DNA from 3 places in the Pseudorhizobium sp. NPDC055634 genome. Region 2 is predicted to be linked to each of the others. Evidence: riboswitches for the same ligand, from Rfam matches in the RefSeq annotation. Region 2 holds a riboswitch; each other region holds the start of a gene.
What was found. Region 2 has a riboswitch for cobalamin ahead of ACWGPT_RS05715 (TonB-dependent receptor domain-containing protein). Riboswitches for the same ligand answer to the same signal wherever they lie in the genome.

Region 1 (7,585 bases), on a different contig from region 2:
CGCTCCGCTGTCGGCGCTGGTGCCCATTCTTATGATCCTGTTCGGAATGGGAGAGACGACGGTCGTCGTTACCGTGTTCCTGTTCGCCGTCTGGATTATCGTTCTGGATGCACGAGCCGGGGTCATGCAGGTCCCGACATCGCTCATCGAGATGGGGCGCAGTTACGGCGCATCCCGATGGACCATCTTCACCAAGATTATCCTTCTCTCAGCGCTGCCAGAAATACTGGCCGGCATCCGGATCGGTCTAATCCGAGGTGTCAAGGGGGTGGTCATCGGCCAGATCCTGGTCTCCATCATCGGCTATGGAGAGCTTTTCGAACTCTACTCGAGAAGCTTCGACATGGAGCGGTTCTGGGCTCTTACCATGCTTCTCTTCGCGGCAGCTATGCTGTTGTCCGCCGGAGTCGAATACTTTGAAAAACGCATCGAATACTACGCAGGAGCGCGATAATGAACGAAATGCCTCAACTCAAGAACTACGTCATCAAGCCGGCGCCGGTGCCGACGCTGGCGGTCGCGGGAAGCGATGCGCTCTTCCCCATCCACCGCATCTACTGCGTCGGCCGCAACTTCGCCGACCATGCCATCGAGATGGGCCATGATCCCAACAAGGAGCCGCCCTTCTTCTTCCAGAAGAACCCGGACACCGTTGTTCCGCTAGGCCAGGACTTTCCCTACCCGACGGAAACCAGCGACGTTCATCATGAGATCGAGCTGGTCGTGGGACTGCAGAAGGGCGGCACCAACATCCCGGTCGAGAAAGCACTCGACCACGTCTACGGCTATGCCGTCGGCCTCGACATGACCCGCCGCGATCTGCAGGGAGAGGCAAAGAAGCTTGGACGCCCGTGGGAAACCGGCAAGGCGTTTGAGGCATCGGCGCCGTGCGGGCCCCTGCATCCTGTCAGCGAGGTCGGGCATCCGACGGAAGGGGAGGTCTGGCTGAAGGTGAATGGTGAGACGCGCCAGAACGGCGACCTCAACCAGATGATCTGGAAGGTGCCTGAGATGATTTCCTACCTGTCGCGCCTGTTCGAACTGAAGGCAGGCGACCTGATCTTTGCGGGAACCCCAGCGGGCGTTGGCGCGGTCGTCAAGGGCGACGAAATGGTAGGCTACGTGGCCGGCGTCGGCGAGATCCGCTTCCGGGTCAGCTGACCGCGCGGGCGCACATCCAATGGACAGGGTGCGCTTCGCACACCCTGTCCCTCAAAGAGCCCTTTCGGGCACCATCACCTCATTTTCCGGACACGCCATGCCCGCATCGATCATGCTGCTGACTTCGTTTGCCCTCGTCCTCGGTTTGGTGGGATGCGTGTCCGGCTTTCTGGCCGGCCTCCTGGGGATCGGCGGCGGGATTGTCGTCGTGCCGGTCCTCTACCATGTGCTTGCGGCATTCGATGTCGACGTGGCCCTGCGCGCGCACATAGCCGTTGGGACATCGCTGGCAACGATCATCCCCACATCGGTTCAGTCCATCCGCGCTCACAAGGCGAAGGGGGCGGTCGATACGGAGCTTCTGAAGCTCTGGGGCCCATTCGTCGGCCTTGGCGTCCTTTGCGGCGTTGTGGTCGCAGGTTATGCCTCTGGGTCGCTGCTGACTGCCGTCTTCGGGGTCGTTGCAGCATTGGTGGCGCTCTACATGCTGTTCACACGTGAAGGCTGGCATCCGGTCAAGGGGCTACCCGGCCGTCCCGGGCAGGCAGGCATGGCGACGGCTATAGGCACAATCTCGACGCTCATGGGGATCGGCGGCGGCACCTTGACGGTTCCCACGCTGAGCATCTTCAGCTACCCCGTCAGAAGGGCCGTCGGCACCGCCTCGGTGATCGGACTGATCATCGCGGTGCCCGGGACGGTTGGCTACATCTTGAATGGCTGGGGCAGGGCCGGCCTGCCCGCGTTCTCGCTGGGTTATGTGAATCTGGGAGGGATGATCGCCATCGTCGTGACCAGCATGTGGTTCGCTCCACTGGGTGCTCGCACCGCGCATTCGATCGAGCCACGCATTCTGCGCATCCTCTTCGGCGCCTTCCTCACGGTCACGGCCACCAAGATGTTGTTCGATAGCTACCGCCTGTTGTTCTAGGAGTACGGACTTTGAGTGGTACATGCGGATTGATGTCCCTAGATTTCTCTCGGTTGACGGGGCCGGCAGTGACTACGACCGTGATTCGGCCGAGCTGAGCGTGGAGCGGAACCGCATTTTTGAGCGCTCGACGTGGCGGAAAAACGCCTCCTGCGCGTGTTCGCGATTGCCGGAGGCGAGCGCATCGACCATTTCGCGGTGCTCGCGGTTAGAGACCGATAGACCGCCTGCCTGGACAAGGCCGCGGGCACGCGCAAGGTGCAGCTTGTTGACGAAAACCCTTGTATTCCCTGACCAGTGTGTTGTTGCCGGTGGAGGTGACGAGATAGTCGTGGAATGCCAAGTTGACGGGATATTAATCGTCGAAGTTCTTGCTGGCCGCGATCTCGTCCATCTGGTCGAGGAAACACTGAGCTTGGCCAGCATCTGATCGTTGACGAGATCGGCGAGCAGGCGTCCGGCAAGGCCGAAGATCGCCGCACGGACGTCGTAGATTTCAAGTGCCTCCGCTGGCGAACCCGAGCGCACAAAGACGCCGCGGTCGCGGATGCTCTTGACGAGGCCCTTGGCCTGGAGGCTCCGTGTCGCCTCCCGCGGGGGCCCACGGGCTGGTGCCGAAGCGGGTCGAAATCTGGATCTCGTTCAGCCCATCCAATACAAGAAGCTGCTCCAGCGCGCCATTGATCGAGAGAGATAAAAATATGTCCGGACTGTCGTTCCAGGATGTAGTACAGGATTGTCGTACAACAACATCAAGTGAGCGCGATATCCAAGCTTCTTCAAGGGCTTGAAAACGGCAGAAACCTTAGCTGGGAATCCAGGCGCCCCAGCCAAGACTTCCTTTCCAGGCCAGCAATCCAGGTCCTTCACGCTGCCGTCTGGTCAGGCCGGGATCTGCGGGATGTCTCGAGGAAGCCGGCTATGAAATCGACGGTGTCGTCGCCATCCCGCAAGCCGAGATGGATGCTTTTCTGGATGCCGGTCTTACCCATCCGGACCGGGCGGACCCCAAGTGCGGCCGCTTCCCGATGCACAAGCCAGTTCGGAACAGCGCTGACCCCGCGGCCTGCCCCCACGAGTTGAAGCATCATTTCGGTGGTTTCGACACTGCGGTGATGGCGGGGGCGGGAATTGGCGGGCACCAGAAACTGCGTGAAGACATCCAGCCGCTCCGCCGGTACCGGATAGGTAAACAGCGTCTCCTCCACGAGGTCCGCGGGCTCGGCATGGCGTTTTTGCGCCAGCGGATGATCGGCCGGAACGGCGAGCACAAGTTCGTAGTCGAACACCGGCAGGTAATGGATGCCGGGTGCCTCGATCGGATCCGGCGTGATCAGAATGTCGATCTCGTATCCGCTCACCGCCGCCACACCGCCGAATGCGAACGATGTCGTCAGGTCGAGGTCAACGTCCGGCCAGTCGAGGAGATAGGGTCTCGTGACGCCCATCAGCCATTGATGACAGGGATGGCATTCCATGCCGATCTTGAGGAAGCCGCGCTTGCCGCGGCGATAATCCGACAGGACACCCTCGGCCCTTTCGATCTGCGGGAGAACACGTTGCGCCAGCCTCACGATGTAGCGGCCGGCCTCGGTGAGGCGGAGGTTGCGGCCATCCTTCTCCCACATGGCGACGCCACAGCGTTCCTCCAGCTTGCGGATCGTGTGGCTGAGCGCGGACTGGGACACGTTCAGCCGCTCGGCCGCAGCAGTCAGGCTGCCCAGGCGATCGACTTCGTGCAAGATCGACAGATGTTGCCTGTCCAGCATGGTCTACACGCCCCTCTTGCCGCTCGGCAGAACGTCTGCCGGGGAGATGTCGCGAACCGGGACGGGCCGATGATCTTCGGCGACCGCCACCATGGTGAAATGTCCGGTGGCAGTGATATGCCTCTCGCCGGTGAGGAGGTTTTCGGACCAGAGCTTCGTTTCGATCAGCATCGACTGCGGCCCACGCGCTCGACACGCGCTTCCGCCTCGACGATTTCACCGATCTCGATTGCCCTGGCGAAATCGATGCGTTCTGACGAGGCGAGGACCACCAGCTTACCGCAGTAGCGGGACGCGACGACGAAGGCTGCCTTGGTCATGTAGGCGATTGCCTCGCCCCCGAACATCCGGCCGACGCTGTTCGCCTGATCCGGAAATACGATCTCGACCATGGCAACGCCATCGCTCCTGCGGGACGCCTCCTCAGGAGGCAGTTCGGGCAAGACACGGTGCCTGGCGTCTTCGCCCTCGGGTATGGCGACCATGTTGAAAATGCCGCGTGTACAGGTGTGCCGCTGCCGACCGACAATGGTTTCCGCCACCATCTCGACCTCGACGGTCAACGAGCGACGACCGGCCTTGATAGGTCTTGCCGTGAAAACGACGATGTGCCCCATGCGGGCCGGCTGCCTGAAATCGATACGCTCGCAGGACGCGGTCACGAAAGGCATCCGTCCGAACCGGGTCGCCGCGATGAAGGCTACCCGATCCATGAGGGCGAGCCCGGCTCCCCCGAAGAGGGTGCCGTGATGGTTGGTATCGCCGGGGAAAACGATGTCGACGAGACAGGTGCTCGATCCCGGCCGGGCAGGAATTGTTTCGGGGGAAATCTCGGTCATGGGCCCTGCCATCGCGTTGCGGCCGGGCGATGGGATGACGCAGAGACGACGGCACGGGAGGCCTGTCGCGAAAGCGGCACTCCGGGACACCCCGCCCGTGGACGTTATCTATCGCGGCAGGTCTCCTGGCTTGCGGGTCTTCGCTCCGGTCCGTCTTCCCGAGGCATGGCCTCAGTGACTTGGATGGACTTTCGCTCGCCGCTTACAGTTGCGGGGGCAGCTTCGGCCTCAGGCAGAGCCTTCACCGAATTCCCTCTTAGCTCCGGACTTTCGCCCGCAGAACCACGATGACGCACCAATGTCGCATGTCGCCTAAGCGGTCAAGGCGTCTCCGTTCGACATGGCACGCGGGGATGTGCGGGGTTCTTCGCGCTTCCGCCGTTTCTCAGGCTGGCGGAGAGGCTTCGATGTTCATGTCCAATGATGAACACGGCTCATGCTTGGGTGAGAGAATACCAATTTTTCCCGATCAACGGCTCAGGCATACAGCAGGCCCGGCTCTCGACGACCGGGAGCATTGAACTGCTGACCGATGGAACCGATGAGGTTCGATCTCGGAACGAGGACGCCAGATCGCGATGAGCCAGGACTTCACCTTCATCATTAAGAGCATCCCGTTCGATGAGGATTACTGCCCGTCGGAGAATACCCGGATTACGACCAACTTCGCCAATCTGGCCCGAGGCGAGAACCGGAAGGACAATCTCCGCAATGCCCTGCGAATGATCGACAACCGGTTCAACGCGCTCGCGCACCAGAATAATCCGAAGGGCGATCGTTATACCGTAGAACTCGAAATCGTTTCCGTCGGAATGGTCGTCGAAGCTGGGGCCCGGAGCGATCCGTTCCCTCTCATCGAAATCCTGAAGACGACGATCCGCGACCGGAAAACCGGCGAACGGATCGAGGGCATCGTCGGAAACAACCTCTCCTCCTATGTCCGGGATTATGACTTCAGCGTCGTTCTGCCTGAGCACAACAAGGGGCGGCCCGCTTTCGATACGCCAGAGGATTTCGGCGAACTGCACGGAAAGCTGTTCAAATGTTTCCTGAATTCGGAAGCCTACAAGGAGCAGTTCAGCAAGCCGCCGGTCATATGCCTGAGCGCCTCGTGCAGCAGGACATATCACCGCACGGAAAACCAGCACCCCGTGCTGGGGGCCGAGTACGTCCAGAACGAATTCTCGTCGACCGACCAGTACTTCGCAAAAATGGGACTGAAGGTGCGGTTCTTCATGCCGCCGAACAGCGTTGCGCCTCTTGCATTCTATTTTGCCGGCGATCTGCTCGCGGACTACACCGATCTCGAACTTATCAGCACCATCAGCACGATGGAGACGTTTCAGAAGATCTACCGCCCCGAGATCTACAACGCAAATTCTGCGGCAGCAGCCTGCTACCAGCCAAGCCTCAAGCATCAGGACTATTCAGTGACCCGGATCGTCTATGATCGCGAAGAGCGTAGCCGGCTGGCCTTCGAGCAGGCAAGATTTGCCGAAGAGAAATTCATCAAGCCATACAGGGCCGTTCTCGAGCAGTGGTCTGCAAACTACGCCCTCTGACGAACCGAAAACACAAGGTGCCTATCATGAAGACATTGTTGCCCACGTCGACCGCCGGCAGCTTGCCGAAACCCTCCTGGCTCGCGCCGCCCGAGAGGCTCTGGTCACCCTGGAAGCTGCGGGACGAAGAACTGATCGAAGGCAAGCGTGATGCCCTGCGCCTGGCGCTCGACGATCAGCGACAGGCAGGTATCGATATCGTCAGCGATGGCGAGCAGACCCGCCAGCATTTTGTCACGACATTCATCGAACACCTCGCCGGCGTCGATTTTGAAAAACGTCAGACCGTCAGGATTCGCAATCGGTACGATGCGAGTGTTCCAACGGTCGTTGGCGCAGTGTCGCGGCAGAAACCGGTTTTTGTCGAAGACGCCAAATTTCTACGCCAGCAGACGACGCGGCCGATCAAATGGGCCCTGCCGGGTCCTATGACCATGATCGACACGCTCTATGACGCGCACTACGGGAGCCGGGAAAAGCTCGCCTGGGAATTCGCAGCAATTCTCAATGAGGAGGCCCGGGAACTGGAAGCCGCCGGCGTCGACATCATCCAGTTCGATGAACCGGCCTTCAATGTCTTCTTTGACGATGTCAATGATTGGGGTGTTGCAACCCTGGAAAGGGCGATCGAAGGCCTGAAGTGCGAAACCGCCGTGCATATCTGCTACGGATACGGCGTCAAGGCAAATACCGACTGGAAGAAGACCCTTGGGTCGGAATGGCGGCAATACGAGGAGTCCTTCCCGAAGCTGCAGCAGTCCGGTATCGACCTGATCTCGCTGGAATGCCACAACTCGCATGTCCCCATCGATCTGATCGAACTCCTTCGCGGGAAGAAGGTGATGGTGGGCGCCATCGACGTGGCAAGCGATACAATCGAGACGCCGGAAGAAGTTGCCGAAACGCTTCGCAAAGCCCTTCAGTTCGTCGATGCCGACAAGCTCTATCCCTGCACCAACTGCGGTATGGCCCCCCTGTCTCGCCAGGTCGCCAGAGGCAAGCTTGCTGCTCTGGGAGCAGGTGCCGAAATTGTCCGTCGAGAGCTTTCGGCCTAGGCGCGGCCCGCGGCGGGAGGCCGACGTGAATATAGCGAACGACCGATTTGAAGCCGTGGACAAAGCCACGTTTCGCAACGGCATGTCGCGTCTCGGGTCGGCGGTGAATGTCGTTACTACCATATGCGGTGGCCGACGTTTCGGTTTCACGGCTTCGGCGGTGTGCAGCGTCAGCGACACACCGCCGACGCTTCTCGTCTGCATCAATCGTGGAAGCTCCTGTTTTCGTGCGTTCGAGAAAACCCGTCATTTCGGCGTCAACACGTTG
Region 2 (7,585 bases):
TCAGCGCATCCAGCGGCCGGCCGAGGCTGAACAGCGAAAGCCAGCCGATCACGATGAACGGTGCGGCGAGCCATACATGGGTCATCGAACGGTCCGTCAGCGACCCCATCATCCAGAACATGATCTCCAGCGACGCGAAGGGGTTGGCCGAAAGGTTGAGGGCAAGCGAGGTCATGGCGGCCGCGAAGCTCGATATCGCCACGCCGGCCAGGATCAGCGTCAACGTGCTTCCCGAGGACCCTGCAAGGGCGCGCACGACCAGGACGCCCAGGAACGCGCCGGCAAGACCCGCAAGCGGCAGGCCGAGCGAGAACGCCGCCGACAGTCCCGAGTAGATCGCAAGGACCGCCCCAAGCGATGCGGAGGCCGATACGCCGATCAGCCCCGGCTCCGCGAGTGGGTTCCGCATAAAACCCTGGAGGACCGCCCCGGAGACCCCGAGGGTCGCGCCTACCAGGAGGCCGAGAATGGCCCGCGGCAGCCGGATGTCGCGGACGACGAGGCCGATCAGGCTGTCTTCCCACCACAGAAGGGCCTCCAGGCTTTCCCACAGACCGATCCCGGTCGAGCCGACCGTTACCGACAGGACGAACAGGACGGCCGCAAGCAGGCCGAGCCCCGCCAGCATGGGAGTGTAGAAGCGGTCGCTCATGGAGTACCTGTTCCCTTGGCGGCCTCTTGCAGGAGGCGCACCGCTTCCAGCGTGAAGGGACCGCCACATACGGTCAGCGCCGGAGGCAGAACCGCGCTCTTCTTGCGCGCGACGAGGTCCAGATAGGCGGGATGCCTGAAATTCTGCTGGGCAAGCGCCGGCGCATCATAGTGATCGTCCGCGACGACGATGATGTCAGGATCGGCCATGACGAGCATTTCGAGCGGCAGAATGCCCGTTCCGGTGAGACCCGCTTCCCGGCCGACGTTGCGAAGGCCCGCCGCCTGGACCACCTCGTCGACCAGCGTGCCTGCGCCGGACGAGTAGCTGTTGGCGTAGTAGAGCGCCACGCGACGGTCCGGCACCGGATTTGCCCGAAGCCTTGCGAGTTCCGCGTCGAAATCGGCAAGTATGGCTTCGGCGCGGTCGCGCCACCCCAGCACGTCGCCCATCCTGCGAAACTCTGCTTTCATCTCTTCGAAGGAGGCCGGGGGTGCAAACTCCTCCACCGGAATGCCGCGCCGGCGAAGCAGGTCGACGGTGGTTCGGGTGGTGAACGTTCCCGCCAGCACGAGGTCCGGCTTGAGCATGTAGACTTCCTCGGCGGAGCCGTGATTGACCGCATACCGTCCGGCGTGCTCGGCGAGCGCAGAGGTGTTCGGATCGGACGCCAGAAAGCTGACGGAGAGAAGCTGTCCCTCGTCGGCCAGCAGCATGGCCATCTGGTCGGTGCAGACGTTCAGCGACACGATCCGCTTCGGGCTCGCCGCAGCCGACGGCGACCCGTGAAGGGCAAGCACCATCAGTGCGATCAGCGGTATTTTCTGCGTCATCTTCATGTCCGCTTGTCCGGATATCCGCGCCAGCACCCCGGCGCGGAAGGAGTTGTCCGATGGCTCAGAAGGAACGGGTGACGCTCAGGTTGAACGTCCGGCCCGGAGCGCGATAGTCGGTGATCGTCTGGTACTCCCTGTCCAGCACGTTCTCGACCGCCAGCCTGATCTGCGACTGCTCGTCGAGCGTGTAGATCATGGAAATGTCGAACGTCACATAGCTCGGCAACTCGACCGTATTGGCGGCATCGGCATAGCGCTTGGCACCGTAGAGGAGCTTGCCGCTGAGTTCCAGCTTCTCCGTCGGCGTGAACAGAAGCTCTGCAGTCGCCTTCAGCCGGTCCCGATAGGGGATGTATTTATCGGTTTCCTCGTTCTTCGACGAACGGATGTCGAGGGTCGCCTTGCCGCTCCACTGATCGTTGAACCTGTGTGCAAGCACGGCTTCGACGCCCGTGACCTTTGCCCGCGCGATGTTGAGCGGAACATAGGTCGGCGGGCTGGAGGCGATCGCGTCCTTAAGCCATGTCTGGTAGAAGGCGACGTCGAGGCTCGTCTCCGGGCCGACCTGCCACAGTGCGCCCAGTTCGTAGGAGCGCGACCTTTCCGGCTTCAGGTCCGGATTGGAGAAACCGGGATAATAGAGATCGTTGAAGGTCGGGGCGCGGAAGCCGGTACTGGCGGATGCACGCAGGACCAGATCGTCGATCACCTCGTAGCTCATGCCGGCATTCCACGTGGTTGCCGAGCCGAACTGTTCGTTGCGGTCGTGGCGAATGCCGGCGTTCAGGTTGAAGTCGTCGTATTCGAACCCGTACTGGGCGAAGACCGCCCCAAGATCCCGTTCGGTCACGCTGTAGTCCGTGGTTGCCGACACCTCCTCGCGGTAGACTTCGACACCGCCGCCGAGCACGTGGCTGTAGTCGGGCAGATCGAAGGTCTTCTGCGTGGAGGCTAGTATTCCGTAGCGCCGCGTCGTGAAATCGCGGCGACCGGCAACGCCGTCGCGGAAGTTTGAGGCGTCGTCGATGCCAACGGTCGTCTCGAGGGTGGAGAACCAGCTCTCATCGTGATCGACCCGAACGCCGACCTTGCCGGCGAACGTTGTGACATCGACCTCGTTGTCCTCGGGAGCGAGCGCATCGTACTGCGATCGTCCGCGCGAATAGAGACCGTCGGCATAGAGCCTTCCCCAGTCGAAATCCTGCGAGAGGCGGAGATTGAGAGAGCCCTGGAGAAAACCCTCGTCGTCCGGTTCGTGTCCCCATGCGAGCGGGGTGGTAAAATCGTAGCCCTGGGTACCGAGGACCTGCCCGCCGATGAAGTAGTTCAGTCCGCTATCCGTCAGCCCGCGCGTGCTGAGGTCCGTGTAGCCGCCCCAGGGATGGGTTATCCCGGTGGTGACGGACGAGCACTGCGACCGGCCGTCGGCACACCCGGTGCCGTCCTTGGTGATGATGTTGATGACCCCGCCGATGGCGTCCGCGCCGTATTGCGCCGAATGGCCGCCCTTGGCGATTTCGATCCGCTCGATGGCGCTCAAGGGGATGTTGAAGATCGGTGTCGTTCCGCTGGTAGCGGACGCGCTGCGGATGCCGTTGATCAGGACGAGCGTCTGGCTGGCGCCCATGCCCCGTAGAGAAACGTCCGCCACCGCGCCCTGCCCCCCGTAGCGGCTGATCGAAACGCCCGGATACGCCTTCAGGAGCGAGGGAAGATCGGCTGCCGCCGACCGGTCTATTTCCTCTCGATCGATGACGGTCACGGTCGAGGTGACGGAGGCGAGCGCTGATTCGCGCCTCAGCGGGGTCAGCACGATCGTCTCGAGCGTGGTCGCCTGGTTCGCGGTTTCAATCCCGTCCTGAGCATGGGCCCCTCCGGGCGCGCTCAGCAGGATTGCCGCGCCAATTACTCTCAAATTACGCATTTCAGCCCCAGTCTACGTGCACGCAGCACATTGCCAACTTCGCACCGCAGGCGGACCTGAAATCTGGGAATGGACGTCGAGGATGGTACCCGGACGGCCTCCGCACGCGGCAACTTCTTCAAGTTGTCACCGCTACGGACGGCCGCGCCCGAACGCGCCCCGCGTTCAGACATGGGTGACCGGATAAGGCAGGTCTCCTGACTTCCGTGTCATCGCGTCGCCCCCGCCTTCCCGCATCCATCCCGAAGGAAGAAGGCAGTGGCATTGTGGAGGCTGGCTCGACGGTTACAGTTGCGGGGGCAGTCACGGACTGGGCTTCCGAAGAAGCCGCACCGTGTTCCCATTTAATCCACCTCTCGGCGGAGCCAAATCCGGGATCAGGACTAGTGGAACTCTCGCCCCCGGTCAACGACGTCTGTCGACGCCGGCCGTACTCTCCGGCGGGTTCAGGTCCGATGGCGGGGAAAGCTTGAGGAAGGCGACGTCGGCCGGCACCTCAAGGCGGTGCGGCGGGCGCAAGATCGCGTCTTGCGCCCGCGCCGAGGCCGCTGGGGAGGAGCATGCAGCCGGCCCGGCTGTTTTTTGTGTCCGGCTAGTGGAGGCCGAATTCGGCGAGCAGCGACTGGCGCAGCGCGACGAACCGGGGATGGCCGCGATCGCGCGGGCGCGGTAGGTCCACATCGATCGTCCTCACAAGCGTCCCCTTCTGCTTCGGCAGGATCAGCACCTTGTCGGCGAGGTATATGGCTTCCTCGAGGTCATGGGTGACGAGGACCATGGTCACGTGCTCCTCCTCCCAGATCCGCGCGAGTTCCTCCTGCATGGTCATCTTCGTCATGGCGTCGAGCGCACCGAGCGGCTCGTCGAGAAGAAGGAGCTCCGGCTGGACCGCGAGCGCCCGGGCAATGCCGACCCGTTGCGCCATGCCCCCGGAGAGTTGGGCCGGATAGGCATCGGCGAACTCGATCAGTCCGACCAGCCGCAGGTACCGGCGCGCCTGCTGGAGCGCCTCGGCGGCCGGCAGTCCGCGCACTTCCAGGGGAAAGGTGACGTTCTGGCTCACAGTGAGCCACGGCAACAGCCGTGGCTCCTGGAAGATCACCGCCCGCTCCGCCCCCACGCCATGAATGGGGGCGTTGTCGATCAACACGTCCCCGCCGTCGGCGGCCTCCAGTCCCGCCAGGATGCGAAGCAGCGTCGTCTTGCCCGAGCCGCTCTCCCCGACGATCGCCACGCACTGGCCGGCGCCGACATCGAGATCGATCCCCCTCAGGACGCTCAGGTCACGGCCATTGAGGGCAAAGGACTTGGAAAGGCCTCGTATGGAAACCTCCCGCGGCGGTGTGCGACAGCTTCCACGATCAGCCTCCGCTCGCCAGTGTCTGGGGTGCATAGAGGATGTCGGATGCCGAGAGCTGCCCCTTGCCGAGCTTTCCTTCGCGTTCCAGCACCTCGATCCAGAACTGCAGGTCACGCTCGACGGCGCGCCCGCCGGGCCTCACGCCATAGCCGGCAAAATACTGGGCGATTTCCGGGTTTTCGCCTCGTTCCTTCAGCACCCGCGCGAGGATCTCCTCGGTCTTTTCCGGGTTCTCGCGAGCGAAATCCAGAGCCTTGGCGGAGGCTTCGACGAAGGTCCTCGCGGCTTCAGGATGCTCCTCCGTCCAGTCGCGCCTGAGCACCACGAAGCCGCCGGCGATCTCGCCCAGCACGTCCGTATCGTCGAAGATGGCCCGCAGCCCGCCGGTCTTGCGCGCCGCGCCCTCGAACGTCGTCTGCCAGTATCCGAAGGCGGACACGTCGACCTGCCCGGCCCTCAGGACCTGTTCCAGCTGCGGCCCGGGCACGACGACCAGCCTCGCGGCGTTCTCGGGCAGTCCTTCGGCATGGAGCGCTTCCCGGATCGTGTAGTCGAGATGTGCCCCCAGCGTGTTCACCGCGATCGTCTTGCCGGCGATGTCCTTGACGGAGCGGATCGGGCTCTCCTCCAGGACGTAGAATATGCTCTGGACCTGGTCGTTGATGCCGTTGCTCGGATAGGCCGCGACGAAGTCGTTTCCTCCGGCGATCGAGTTGATGACCGCGGCGGTGGCGGCACTGCCGATATCGGCGCTGCCGGACGCCAGCGCGAAGAGGGACTCCGGCCCTCCTCCGGCATAGCCGATGTTTTCCAGGACCACGCCGGTGCCCTCGAAATACCCGAGTTCCTGCGCCAGTTCATGCGCCGATACGCCGCCGTGGCTGGCGAGGTAGCGAAGCCTGGTTTCTTCCGCCGCCTGGGCGCCGCTCAGGAGTGCCGTGCTGGCAAAGAGTGCCACCGCGGTGTGCATGGCGAGAAGGGAGAGATGTCTGCGGGTAATGTTCATGATCGTGAGCCTTTGCGTGATGAGGTGGATCAGCGGTTCAGTTCGTTCCAGCGGCAGAGCCTGCGCTGGACGCGTTCGAGGGCGTAGTTCGCACCGAGCCCGAGGATCGCGAGCAGGAAGATGGCGGCGAACATCAGCGGGATCTGGAAATTGTACTGGGCGTTCATGACCTGGAAGCCGACACCGCTGTTCGCGCCGATCATCTCGGCCGCGATCAGGAGCAGAAGCGCGGTCGTGGCGCTCAGCCTCAGTCCGACGAAGATCGACGGCACGGCGCCCGGCAGGACCACCCGCCGGAAGATCGTCAGCCGCGACGCCCCATAGACTCGGGCCATCTCGATCAGCTTCGGATCCGCCTGCTTCACCCCGCCGATGGTGGCGAGCAGGGTCGGGAAGAGGGTCGCCCAGAAGATCACGAAGACCTTGGAGGCCTCCCCCAGTCCCAGGAGCAGGATGAAGACCGGATAGAGGGCAAGGGCCGAGGTCTGCCGGAAGAGCTGGAGGATCGGGTCGAGGCTGCGCTCGACCGCCTTTACCTGCCCCATGAACAATCCGAGCGGGATGCCGATGACGACCGCTGCCGCAAACGCGATGCCGGCGCGCTGCAGGCTGATGGCGATGTCGTCCAGGAGGAAGCCACCCGCCAATCCCCGCCAGAGGGCGGCGAAAATGGTATCGAGCGGCGGGAAGACGGCCGGGTTCAGCCACCCCACCTCACTTGCCACCTGCCAGAAGGCGAGAAAGCCGACGAGCAGGCCGTAGCGGCTCGCAAGCCGCGTCAGTCCGGCCGCCGTTGCGGCAACCGGCTTTCCCAGCGACGGAACGGCGGGACCGGGTGGGCGATAGGCGCCCGTGTCTTCCGACTGAATGATGGACATGACTGCTTCTCCTCGGTTCGCCTACTCGGCCGCCTGCGACTGGCGCGCGAGCGCCCAGCGGTTCTGGGGGAAAGGCAGGCCGAGGTTCTCGCGCAGCGTCCGCCCCTCGTAGGCAGTCCGGAACAGTCCGCGCCGCTGCAGTTCCGGGATCACCAGGTCGACAAAGTCGTCCAGCGCGGTCGGCAGCCACGGCGGCAGGATGTTGAAGCCGTCCGCGCCTTCGTTTTCGAACCATTCCTGCAGCGTATCGGCGATCTGCGTCGCCGAACCCACCACGGTGAAGTGCCCGCGGGCCGACGCGACCCACTGGTAGAGCTGGCGGATCGTGAAGTTGTTCTCGTCGGCGATCTGCCGGATCAGCGCCTGCCGGCTCTTCATCCCCTCGGTCGGCGGGGCCGGCGGCAGCGGCCCGTCGAGATCGTAGCCCCGAAGGTCGAGCGTCCCGCCCGTGAGGCCGTTCAGGAGCCCGACCCCGTCCTGTTCGAGAATCAGGCTGGTGAGGCGTTCGTATTTCTCGCGCGCCTCCTCCTCGGTCCGACCCACGAAGGGCGAGACGCCGGGCATGACCAGCACGTGACGGGGATCGCGACCGAGCCCCGCGGCCCTGGACTTGATGTCACGGTAGAATTCCTGGGCGGTGTCGAGGCGCTGGTGGGCGGTGAAGATGACTTCCGCCGTTGCCGCGGCAAGGCTTCGCCCATCCTCCGACTGGCCTGCCTGGACGATGACCGGATGCCCCTGGGGCGAGCGCGGAACGTTGAGCGGTCCCCGGACCTTGAAGTGCGGGCCGAGGTGATCTGCCCCGTGCAGCTTCTCCGAATGGTAGAAGGAGCCGCTTTCCTTGTCGCGTATGAACGCGTCGTCCTCGAAACTGTCCCAGAGTTTCCTGACGACCTCGACGTGCTCCTTCGCGCGGGAATAGCGGAAGG
Region 3 (7,585 bases), on a different contig from region 2:
CTCTTCAGCGACGAACCCCTGAGCTTCTGGGGAGGGGTGTCGCCGGACGACGGGCGGGTGATCGATGTCCACCATCCGCTGCACGGGGCCTTCCTTGCCGGGACCATCCTGCTGATGCCCGCAAGCCGCGGCTCCTGTTCCGGCTCGGGCGTGCTGCTCGATCTCATCCTGTCCGGCCGCGCCCCGGCCGCTCTCGTCTTCAGCGGTCCGGAGGACGTCCTGACGCTCGGCGCGCTCGTCGCCGCGATGATGTTCGACAAGCCGATCCCGGTGATCCGCGTGCCCGACCAGGTCTTCCGCGTCCTCTCGGAGACCGACCGCGTCCTCGTCGCGCGCGATCGGCTGGAGGCGAACGGCCAGACCTTTCCCCTCGCTCCGGCGCCGACGTCCCAGCTGGAACTGACGGCCGAGGACCGCGCCATGCTGGCCGGCGAGGCGGGCCCCGGTGTGCGCCAGGCGATGGAGATCGTCTCGTCCATGGCCGGACAGCAGGGCGCGCGCCGGCTCGTGGACGTGACCCAGGCCCATATCGACGGGTGCATCTATGCCAGCCGCGCCAACCTTCTTTTCGCGCAGAAGATGGCGGCGACGGGCGCACGCGTCCGTATCCCCGCCACCATGAACGCAATCTCGGTCGATCATGCGAACTGGCGTGCGCAGCGCGTGCCGGAAGACTTCGGACAGCCGGCGCAGGAACTCGCCGACGCCTATGTCCGTATGGGCTGCCGTCCGACCTATACCTGCGCTCCCTACCTGCTGGAGAGCGCGCCGACTTACGGCGAGTGCATTGCCTGGGCGGAATCCAACGCAGTTATCTTCGCCAATTCCGTGCTCGGCGCGCGCACGCCTAAGCATCCTGACTTCCTCGACCTTTGCATCGCGCTGACCGGCCGGGCACCGCTCTCCGGCGTCTATCTGGATTTGAACCGCAAGCCGGGTCTGGTCGTCGATATCGAGCTTCCGCAGGATTTCGACGACGCGCTCTGGCCGCTGGTCGGCTACCTTGCCGGAAAGCTCTCGCCCGATCGCATTCCGCTTCTGCGAGGCCTCGAGGGAGGAGCGCCGTCCATGGACGACCTCAAGGCGCTCTGCGCGGCCTTCGGCACCACTTCCGCCGCGCCCATGCTGCATATCCAGGGCGTTACCCCCGAGGCCGACGCGGCCCCAGCCGCCGGCCTGCCGCGCCACCGGATCACGCGAGAGGACATGGCGGGTGGCTGGCGCGAACTCTCTTCCGGCCCCGAACGGGTCGATCTCGTCGCGATCGGAAGCCCGCATGCCTCGCTCGGCGAATGCCGGGCCCTCGCCAAAGCCCTTGCCGGGCGCCGGTGCCGCCCGGATGTCGCGGTGATCGTGACCGCCGGGCACGACGTCATCAGGGCGGCCGAGGAGGAAAGAACGCTGCCGCTCCTCAGGCAGTCGGGCGTGACCGTCCTGCCGGATCTGTGCTGGTGCTCGATCAGCGAGCCGGTCTTTCCGCCGCAAGCGAGGTCCGTCCTCACCAATTCCGGCAAATATGCCCATTACGGCCCGGGCCTGAGCGGGCGGACGGTCCGTTTCGGCAGCATTCGCGATTGCGCGGAAGCGGCCGTCACGGGGGTGGCCCCCGACCGGCTTCCCGCCTGGCTCGGCGGTTAGTTTGGACGGCTAGTTCCGGGCGGTTAGTTCCGGAAGACGGTGCATGCCTCCCCGGCGGACCTGATCGTCGCGCAGAGCTTTTCCGCCTCTGCGCGGGTCTCCCGCCCGATCCGCGCCGCATAGCGGCCGCGATGGCCGAAATTGCCGCGCGTCTGGTGAACCATGAGCGGCAGTTCCCGGTCGAGGGGCGAGGGCAGGCGGGCAACCCTGCCGGCAAAGAGCTTCCTTGCGACCTCGGGGCTGGCATGCGCGGCGATCTGCACGCCCCAGGGCGCCCACGGCCCCTCGGCGAGCATCGATCCCGCCGAAAGCCGCCTGCTTTCGGCAAGCGCCACGCAACTGTCCAGGAACGTCTTGTCCGCGTCGAGCGGCGCGGCCGCGGCGTCCGGAGGCTCGCTCGTCCACTCTTCGATCGAGTAGCCGGTGATCGAGCGCACATAGTCGCGCGTCTCGAACGGCAGAAGGCCCAGCTGGAGGAACCGCTGCAGGCCCGCCTCGCCGGCATTGTAGGCGGCGGCGGCATATCCGTAGCTGCCGAACCGGCCGTTGAGTTCCTTGAGATAGGCGGAGGAGGCGCCCAGCGCCGGCAGGATGTCGAAACTGTTCGAGAGCCCTCTCAGCCTTGCGGTGCCCGGCATGAACTGGGCGATGCCCTGCGCCCCCTTGGGACTGACGGCATCGGGCCTGAAGAGGCTTTCCTTCCAGATCAGCCGCGCGAAGAAATCCGCCGGGATGTCCTGCGTGCGGGCAAAATACTCGATGCCGCCGCACAGATCGTGGTTGAACGTCTCGCGGCGGATGCAGAGCGCGTCACCGGATGTCTCGTCCACCCAGGAAGACAGGCATTCGCCTTCCTCTTCGCCGGGCTGCCCTGTGGCAGGGCTCTCGGCGGTGAAGGCGAGGAAGAGCAGCAGCGAAATCGCCAGTCTGGCCATGGTCTATGCGCGCGGTCGTCCGTCTGACGAACCATTCTGCCATGAACCGCGGCGAAGGGCCATCGTGGGCCATCGTCGCGCGACGGCAGCGGATGGAGGGCCCGCGGACGGTGGGTCTGCCGCCCGCGTGCCTCGAGGCGGCTGCTACTCCTGGGTCAGCAGTTCCTGGCAATAGCTCGGGCCCGTGGCGCCCTGGCGGTCGGCGGTGATGCGGATGGCGCGGATATTGTAGTCGGCATCGACCGTGATCTGGGCAGCGCAGCTGACATTGGCCGTGCGGCCGTTCTGCAGCTTGATCCGCTGGTAGCCGCCCCGCCAGTTGTAGAGCGTCGTCGATCCGGTGGCCGTGTCGCTGAGGGGCGGGCTGTATCTCGCGAAGAACTTGCCCGCCGACTGCCCCAGCCAGCGGGCCTCGATCGGGTTGGCCGGCGCGCGCGTCGTGGTGCAGGCGGAAAGCACGATGGCGATGACGGCTGTGGATGCGATGATGCGGCGGTTCATGTCCTGTAGACCCTCTTCTCTGCTCGTCCGACACGTTGCGGGGCCGCACTAGCAGATTCCCACGGTGCGGCGCAGCACCGCGTCGCCTCGCTCTCGAAATATCCCGTCACCGCCACCTTTTTGCCACGCCCGCTGCCGATGCTTTATTGGCAAGGCAGAGGCCGCAAATTTTGCATCCGACCGCTTGTCGAAGCCGAATGGCTGGTCTATAGAGGCGCCGCTGGTCACGGAGTGTAGCGCAGTCTGGTAGCGCACCACGTTCGGGACGTGGGGGTCGCAAGTTCGAATCTTGCCACTCCGACCAGCTGAAAAGCCCGCAGTTGCGGGGTTTTTCTTTGTCGACCTTTCGATCGCAACTCCTCCTTCGGCAATGATTGCGGCAACCCGTGTGCTGCCGTGTCGAATGCGTCAGTATCCTGAACCGCCGCCGTACAGACATCGCCTGGCTAAACTGCGGTGTCCCTTGCCGCCCTGTCCTGCCGTAGGCAATTCGACGACATCCGCATGGGCGGTGGGTTCTAGGTGGTCGAGGAATTCACTGATTTCGTCGAAGTTGTTTTTTGCACTCGTCGAACGCCACCCGGAGCGCGTCGCCCGTTCTGTTTGCTTGGCCACCGGGGTTCCTAGAAACGAAACGCCTGCGCGCTCGCGGGCATGAATTGGAAGCGGGGTTTCTGATTTTGCACCGATGATTTCCGCGAGTTGACGAGCCTCTCGGCCAATGCGATTTGGGCGCGGACAAGGGGGAGATACCGAATTGAAAATCATCGTAGGGGTCGCGGCGGCAGCGCTCGCGCTAACGTCGTGCGTGCAATCAAGCGCGATGCGCGTTTCGAAGAACGAGATCATCATTCAAACGAGCGCCGAGTCGATGTGCGGGTCCACCGGCGCATTGAAAGCTGCTGAGAAGTCAGCCGCGGTCGAGACGATCAAGGCGGGCTACGACCGTTACGTCATCACATCCGCCTCGGCAGCAAACAACACGTACGCCACCCAAATGCCCGGAACCTACAGCACCCATGGTTCCGTGAACTCGTATGGGCGGTTCGCCACCGTGAACGCGATCACCACCTACACGCCAGGCCCGACAATTTACGGCGGCAGCCATGATCAGGCCATAGGCGTACGCATGTTTAAAGAGGGCGAGCCCGACGCAGCCAACGCGGTCTCGGCGCGCGAGACGCTGGGGCCCAAGTGGGAGACGATGGTCAAAGGCGGCGTTCGCATCTGCAACTGAGGCCTGTGGCCGTTCGGCCCCCGCCTTAGCGTCCTTGCCCGCCTTTTTGCACGCGTCCGACCAGCTCGAAGCCCCGCAATGCGGGGTTTTTCTTTTCCCGGCCGCGGATCGCCATGCGAGATTGCCCTGCCAGACGGTCTGTTGCGCCGCCGCGAAGCCTCCGCCCGTCGTACTTATCCCCGCCGTATTCCTCACCCACCGTTCATAGCCGTTGACGGGGATTTCATCTCGTCTACTATATCTAGTGTTCGAGGTTCCTTCGATTCGGTTTTCGGATCGGGGCTAAGACGGGAATTCGGTAGCGGACATAGGTCTGTGAAGCCGAGGCTGCCCCCGCAACTGTGAACGGCGAGTGCCTGCTCCATCGCGCCACTGGGTTTGACCCGGGAAGGCGGATCAGGCGTGACGACCCGTAAGCCAGGAGACCTGCCTTGATCGAAACGTCCGCCGGCGGGGTGCCGGGCAGGGTTTGGTCGCTCGTGTCCGGATTTTGCCGGGCAGGCCGCCTTCCTCGCGCCCCCGTCAATTCGTCTGCATCGGGGTCAAGGCCATGAACACGCCATTCCACGTCATCGCTGACCCGTAGTCGCTTTCGACTGCGGCATTCGCACGTCTTTTCCCCTTGGCGTCGGTCCGGGCCTGGTGCGGCCCCGGTCCGACAATGCCTTCCTGCGCCCAATTTCCACGAGGAACCCATGTCGATCACCGTCTATTCCAAGCCCGCCTGCGTCCAGTGCGCTGCCACCACCCGCGCTCTCGACCGCCAGGGCATCCATTATACCGTCGTCGACGTTTCCGAGGACATGCAGGCCTTCGCCCTCGTCCAGGGGCTCGGCTACCGGCAGGTGCCCGTCGTGATTGCCGGCGAACAGCACTGGGGCGGGTTCCGCCCCGACATGATCAGCGCGCTTTCGTAAGGGGCCGGAAATGGCCGGCCTCGTCTATTTCTCCAGCCGATCGGAAAACACCCGGCGCTTCGTGGAGAAACTCGGGCAGAGCGCAGTGCGCCTGCCCGTCGAGGCGGATGCCGTGCGGCCGCTGGCAGACCGGCCCTATGTGCTCGTCACGCCCACCTACGGCGCTGGCGGCGACAGGGGAGCGGTGCCGAAGCCGGTCATCCGGTTTCTCAACGATCCCCGCAACCGCCATCTCCTCCGCGGCGTGATCGCGGCGGGAAACACCAATTTCGGCGAGGCCTACGGGCGCGCCGGCAGGATCATCGCCGACAAATGTGGCGTGCCGCTCCTCTACCGGTTCGAGCTTCTCGGAACCGCGGAAGACGTCATCGCCGTCAGACAGGGACTGGAACGATTTTGGACACGCTGACCCAGACGAAAACGAGCGCCCCGGCAGAAGCGCCGCTCGATTATCATGCGCTGAACGCCATGCTGAACCTCTATGACGATCAGGGGAGGATCCAGTTCGACCGCGACCGCCAGGCGGCGAAGCAGTATTTCCTGAGCCACGTCAACCAGAACACCGTCTTCTTCCATAACCTGCGGGAGAAGCTCGATTACCTGGTGACGGAAGGCTATTACGAGCAGGAAGTCCTCGACCAGTATTCCTTCAACTTCGTGCGCGACCTCTTCGACGAGGCCTATGCGCGGAAGTTCCGTTTCCCGACCTTCCTCGGCGCCTTCAAGTATTACACGTCCTACACGTTGAAGACCTTCGACGGGAAGCGCTATCTCGAGCGCTACGAGGACCGTGTCTGCATGGTGGCGCTGACGCTTGCGGCCGGCAACGAGGAGCTTGCCCGCGATCTCGTCGACGAGATCATCTCGGGCCGGTTCCAGCCGGCGACCCCGACCTTCCTCAATGCCGGCAAGAAACAGCGCGGCGAGCTTGTGTCCTGCTTCCTGCTGCGCGTCGAGGACAACATGGAGTCGATCGGCCGCGCGATAAATTCCGCCCTGCAGCTTTCGAAGCGCGGCGGCGGCGTGGCCCTGTCGCTCACCAACCTTCGCGAGATGGGCGCGCCGATCAAGCAGATCGAGAACCAGTCGTCGGGCGTCATCCCGGTGATGAAGCTCCTGGAGGACAGTTTTTCCTACGCCAACCAGCTCGGCGCGCGGCAGGGCGCCGGTGCGGTCTATCTCCATGCCCACCACCCCGACATCATGCGCTTCCTCGACACCAAGCGGGAAAACGCCGACGAGAAGATCCGCATCAAGACGCTGTCGCTCGGCGTCGTCATCCCCGACATCACCTTCGAACTCGCCCGCAACAACGAGGACATGTACCTCTTCTCGCCGCATGACGTGGAGCGGGTGTACGGCGTGCCCTTCACCGAAACCTCGGTGACCGAGAAGTATCAGGAGATGGTCGAGGATTCGCGCATCCGCAAGAAGAAGATCAAGGCGCGCGAGTTCTTCCAGGTCATCGCCGAGATCCAGTTCGAGAGCGGTTATCCCTACATCATGTTCGAGGACACGGTGAACCGCGCCAACCCGATCGCCGGCCGCATCACGATGAGCAATCTCTGCTCCGAGATCCTGCAGGTGAGCGAGGCGAGCCTGTTCAACGAGGACCTGTCCTATGCGCAAATGGGCAAGGACATTTCCTGCAACCTCGGCTCCCTCAACATCGCAGCCGCGATGGACAGCCCGGACTTCGGCCGCACGATCGAGACCGCGATCCGTGCGCTGACCGCGGTCTCCGACATGAGCCACATCTCGTCGGTGCCTTCGGTCGCCAAGGGCAATGACGAGAGCCACGCGATCGGTCTCGGGCAGATGAACCTGCACGGTTACCTCGCCCGCGAGCGGATATTCTACGGCTCGCAGGAAGGGGTCGATTTCACCGACATCTACTTCCTGACGGTGACCTATCATGCCCTTCGCGCCTCCAACCGGCTGGCGGTGGAGCGCGGGCAGAGCTTCAAGGGCTTCGAGAACTCGAAATACGCCTCGGGCGAATATTTCGACAAGTACACCGAGGTCGAGTCGCTGCCCGCGACCGAGAAGGTGAAGGCGCTCTTCGAGGACGCCGGGATCCGCATTCCGACCCGGGACGACTGGCAGGACCTGAAGACGGCGGTGATGGAGGGCGGCCTCTATAACCAGAACCTGCAGGCCGTGCCGCCGACGGGCTCGATCTCCTACATCAACCACTCGACCTCTTCGATCCACCCCATCGTCTCGAAGATCGAGATCCGCAAGGAAGGCAAGATCGGTCGCGTCTATTATCCGGCAGCCTACCTGACGAACGAAAACGTCGAATACTACCAGGACGCCTACGAGATCGGCCCGGAGAAGATTATCGACACCTACGC

Region 1: it holds a riboswitch for cobalamin, as region 2 does, so the genes downstream of both, ACWGPT_RS11140 (acyl-CoA thioesterase) here and ACWGPT_RS05715 (TonB-dependent receptor domain-containing protein) in region 2, are expected to answer to the same signal.
Region 3: it holds a riboswitch for cobalamin, as region 2 does, so the genes downstream of both, nrdH (glutaredoxin-like protein NrdH) here and ACWGPT_RS05715 (TonB-dependent receptor domain-containing protein) in region 2, are expected to answer to the same signal.

Annotation. Positions count from the first base shown of each region.
Region 1 covers NZ_JBSHHW010000005.1:310,497-318,081, reverse strand. Annotated here, with positions in the region: gene ACWGPT_RS11170 (ABC transporter permease) at 1-454, shown strand, start outside; gene ACWGPT_RS11165 (fumarylacetoacetate hydrolase family protein) at 454-1,161, shown strand; gene ACWGPT_RS11160 (sulfite exporter TauE/SafE family protein) at 1,259-2,092, shown strand; gene ACWGPT_RS11155 (FCD domain-containing protein) at 2,165-2,620, opposite strand; gene ACWGPT_RS11150 (LysR family transcriptional regulator) at 2,959-3,861, opposite strand; gene ACWGPT_RS11145 (hypothetical protein) at 3,865-4,032, opposite strand; gene ACWGPT_RS11140 (acyl-CoA thioesterase) at 4,026-4,700, opposite strand; cobalamin riboswitch at 4,799-5,002, opposite strand; gene ACWGPT_RS11135 (DUF1852 domain-containing protein) at 5,279-6,262, shown strand; gene ACWGPT_RS11130 (methionine synthase) at 6,289-7,317, shown strand; gene ACWGPT_RS11125 (flavin reductase) at 7,343-7,585, shown strand, end outside.
Region 2 covers NZ_JBSHHW010000003.1:112,820-120,404, forward strand. Annotated here, with positions in the region: gene ACWGPT_RS05705 (FecCD family ABC transporter permease) at 1-652, opposite strand, end outside; gene ACWGPT_RS05710 (ABC transporter substrate-binding protein) at 649-1,485, opposite strand; gene ACWGPT_RS05715 (TonB-dependent receptor domain-containing protein) at 1,550-3,412, opposite strand; cobalamin riboswitch at 3,583-3,797, opposite strand; gene ACWGPT_RS05720 (ABC transporter ATP-binding protein) at 4,005-4,805, opposite strand; gene ACWGPT_RS05725 (ABC transporter substrate-binding protein) at 4,774-5,778, opposite strand; gene ACWGPT_RS05730 (ABC transporter permease) at 5,808-6,656, opposite strand; gene ACWGPT_RS05735 (LLM class flavin-dependent oxidoreductase) at 6,678-7,585, opposite strand, start outside.
Region 3 covers NZ_JBSHHW010000005.1:270,431-278,015, reverse strand. Annotated here, with positions in the region: gene lhpI (cis-3-hydroxy-L-proline dehydratase) at 1-1,638, shown strand, start outside; gene ACWGPT_RS10965 (transglycosylase SLT domain-containing protein) at 1,662-2,573, opposite strand; gene ACWGPT_RS10960 (hypothetical protein) at 2,718-3,074, opposite strand; tRNA gene ACWGPT_RS10955 (tRNA-Pro) at 3,302-3,378, shown strand; gene ACWGPT_RS10950 (hypothetical protein) at 3,483-3,689, opposite strand; gene ACWGPT_RS10945 (hypothetical protein) at 3,832-4,311, shown strand; cobalamin riboswitch at 4,546-4,759, shown strand; gene nrdH (glutaredoxin-like protein NrdH) at 5,007-5,228, shown strand; gene nrdI (class Ib ribonucleoside-diphosphate reductase assembly flavoprotein NrdI) at 5,239-5,637, shown strand; gene nrdE (class 1b ribonucleoside-diphosphate reductase subunit alpha) at 5,625-7,585, shown strand, end outside.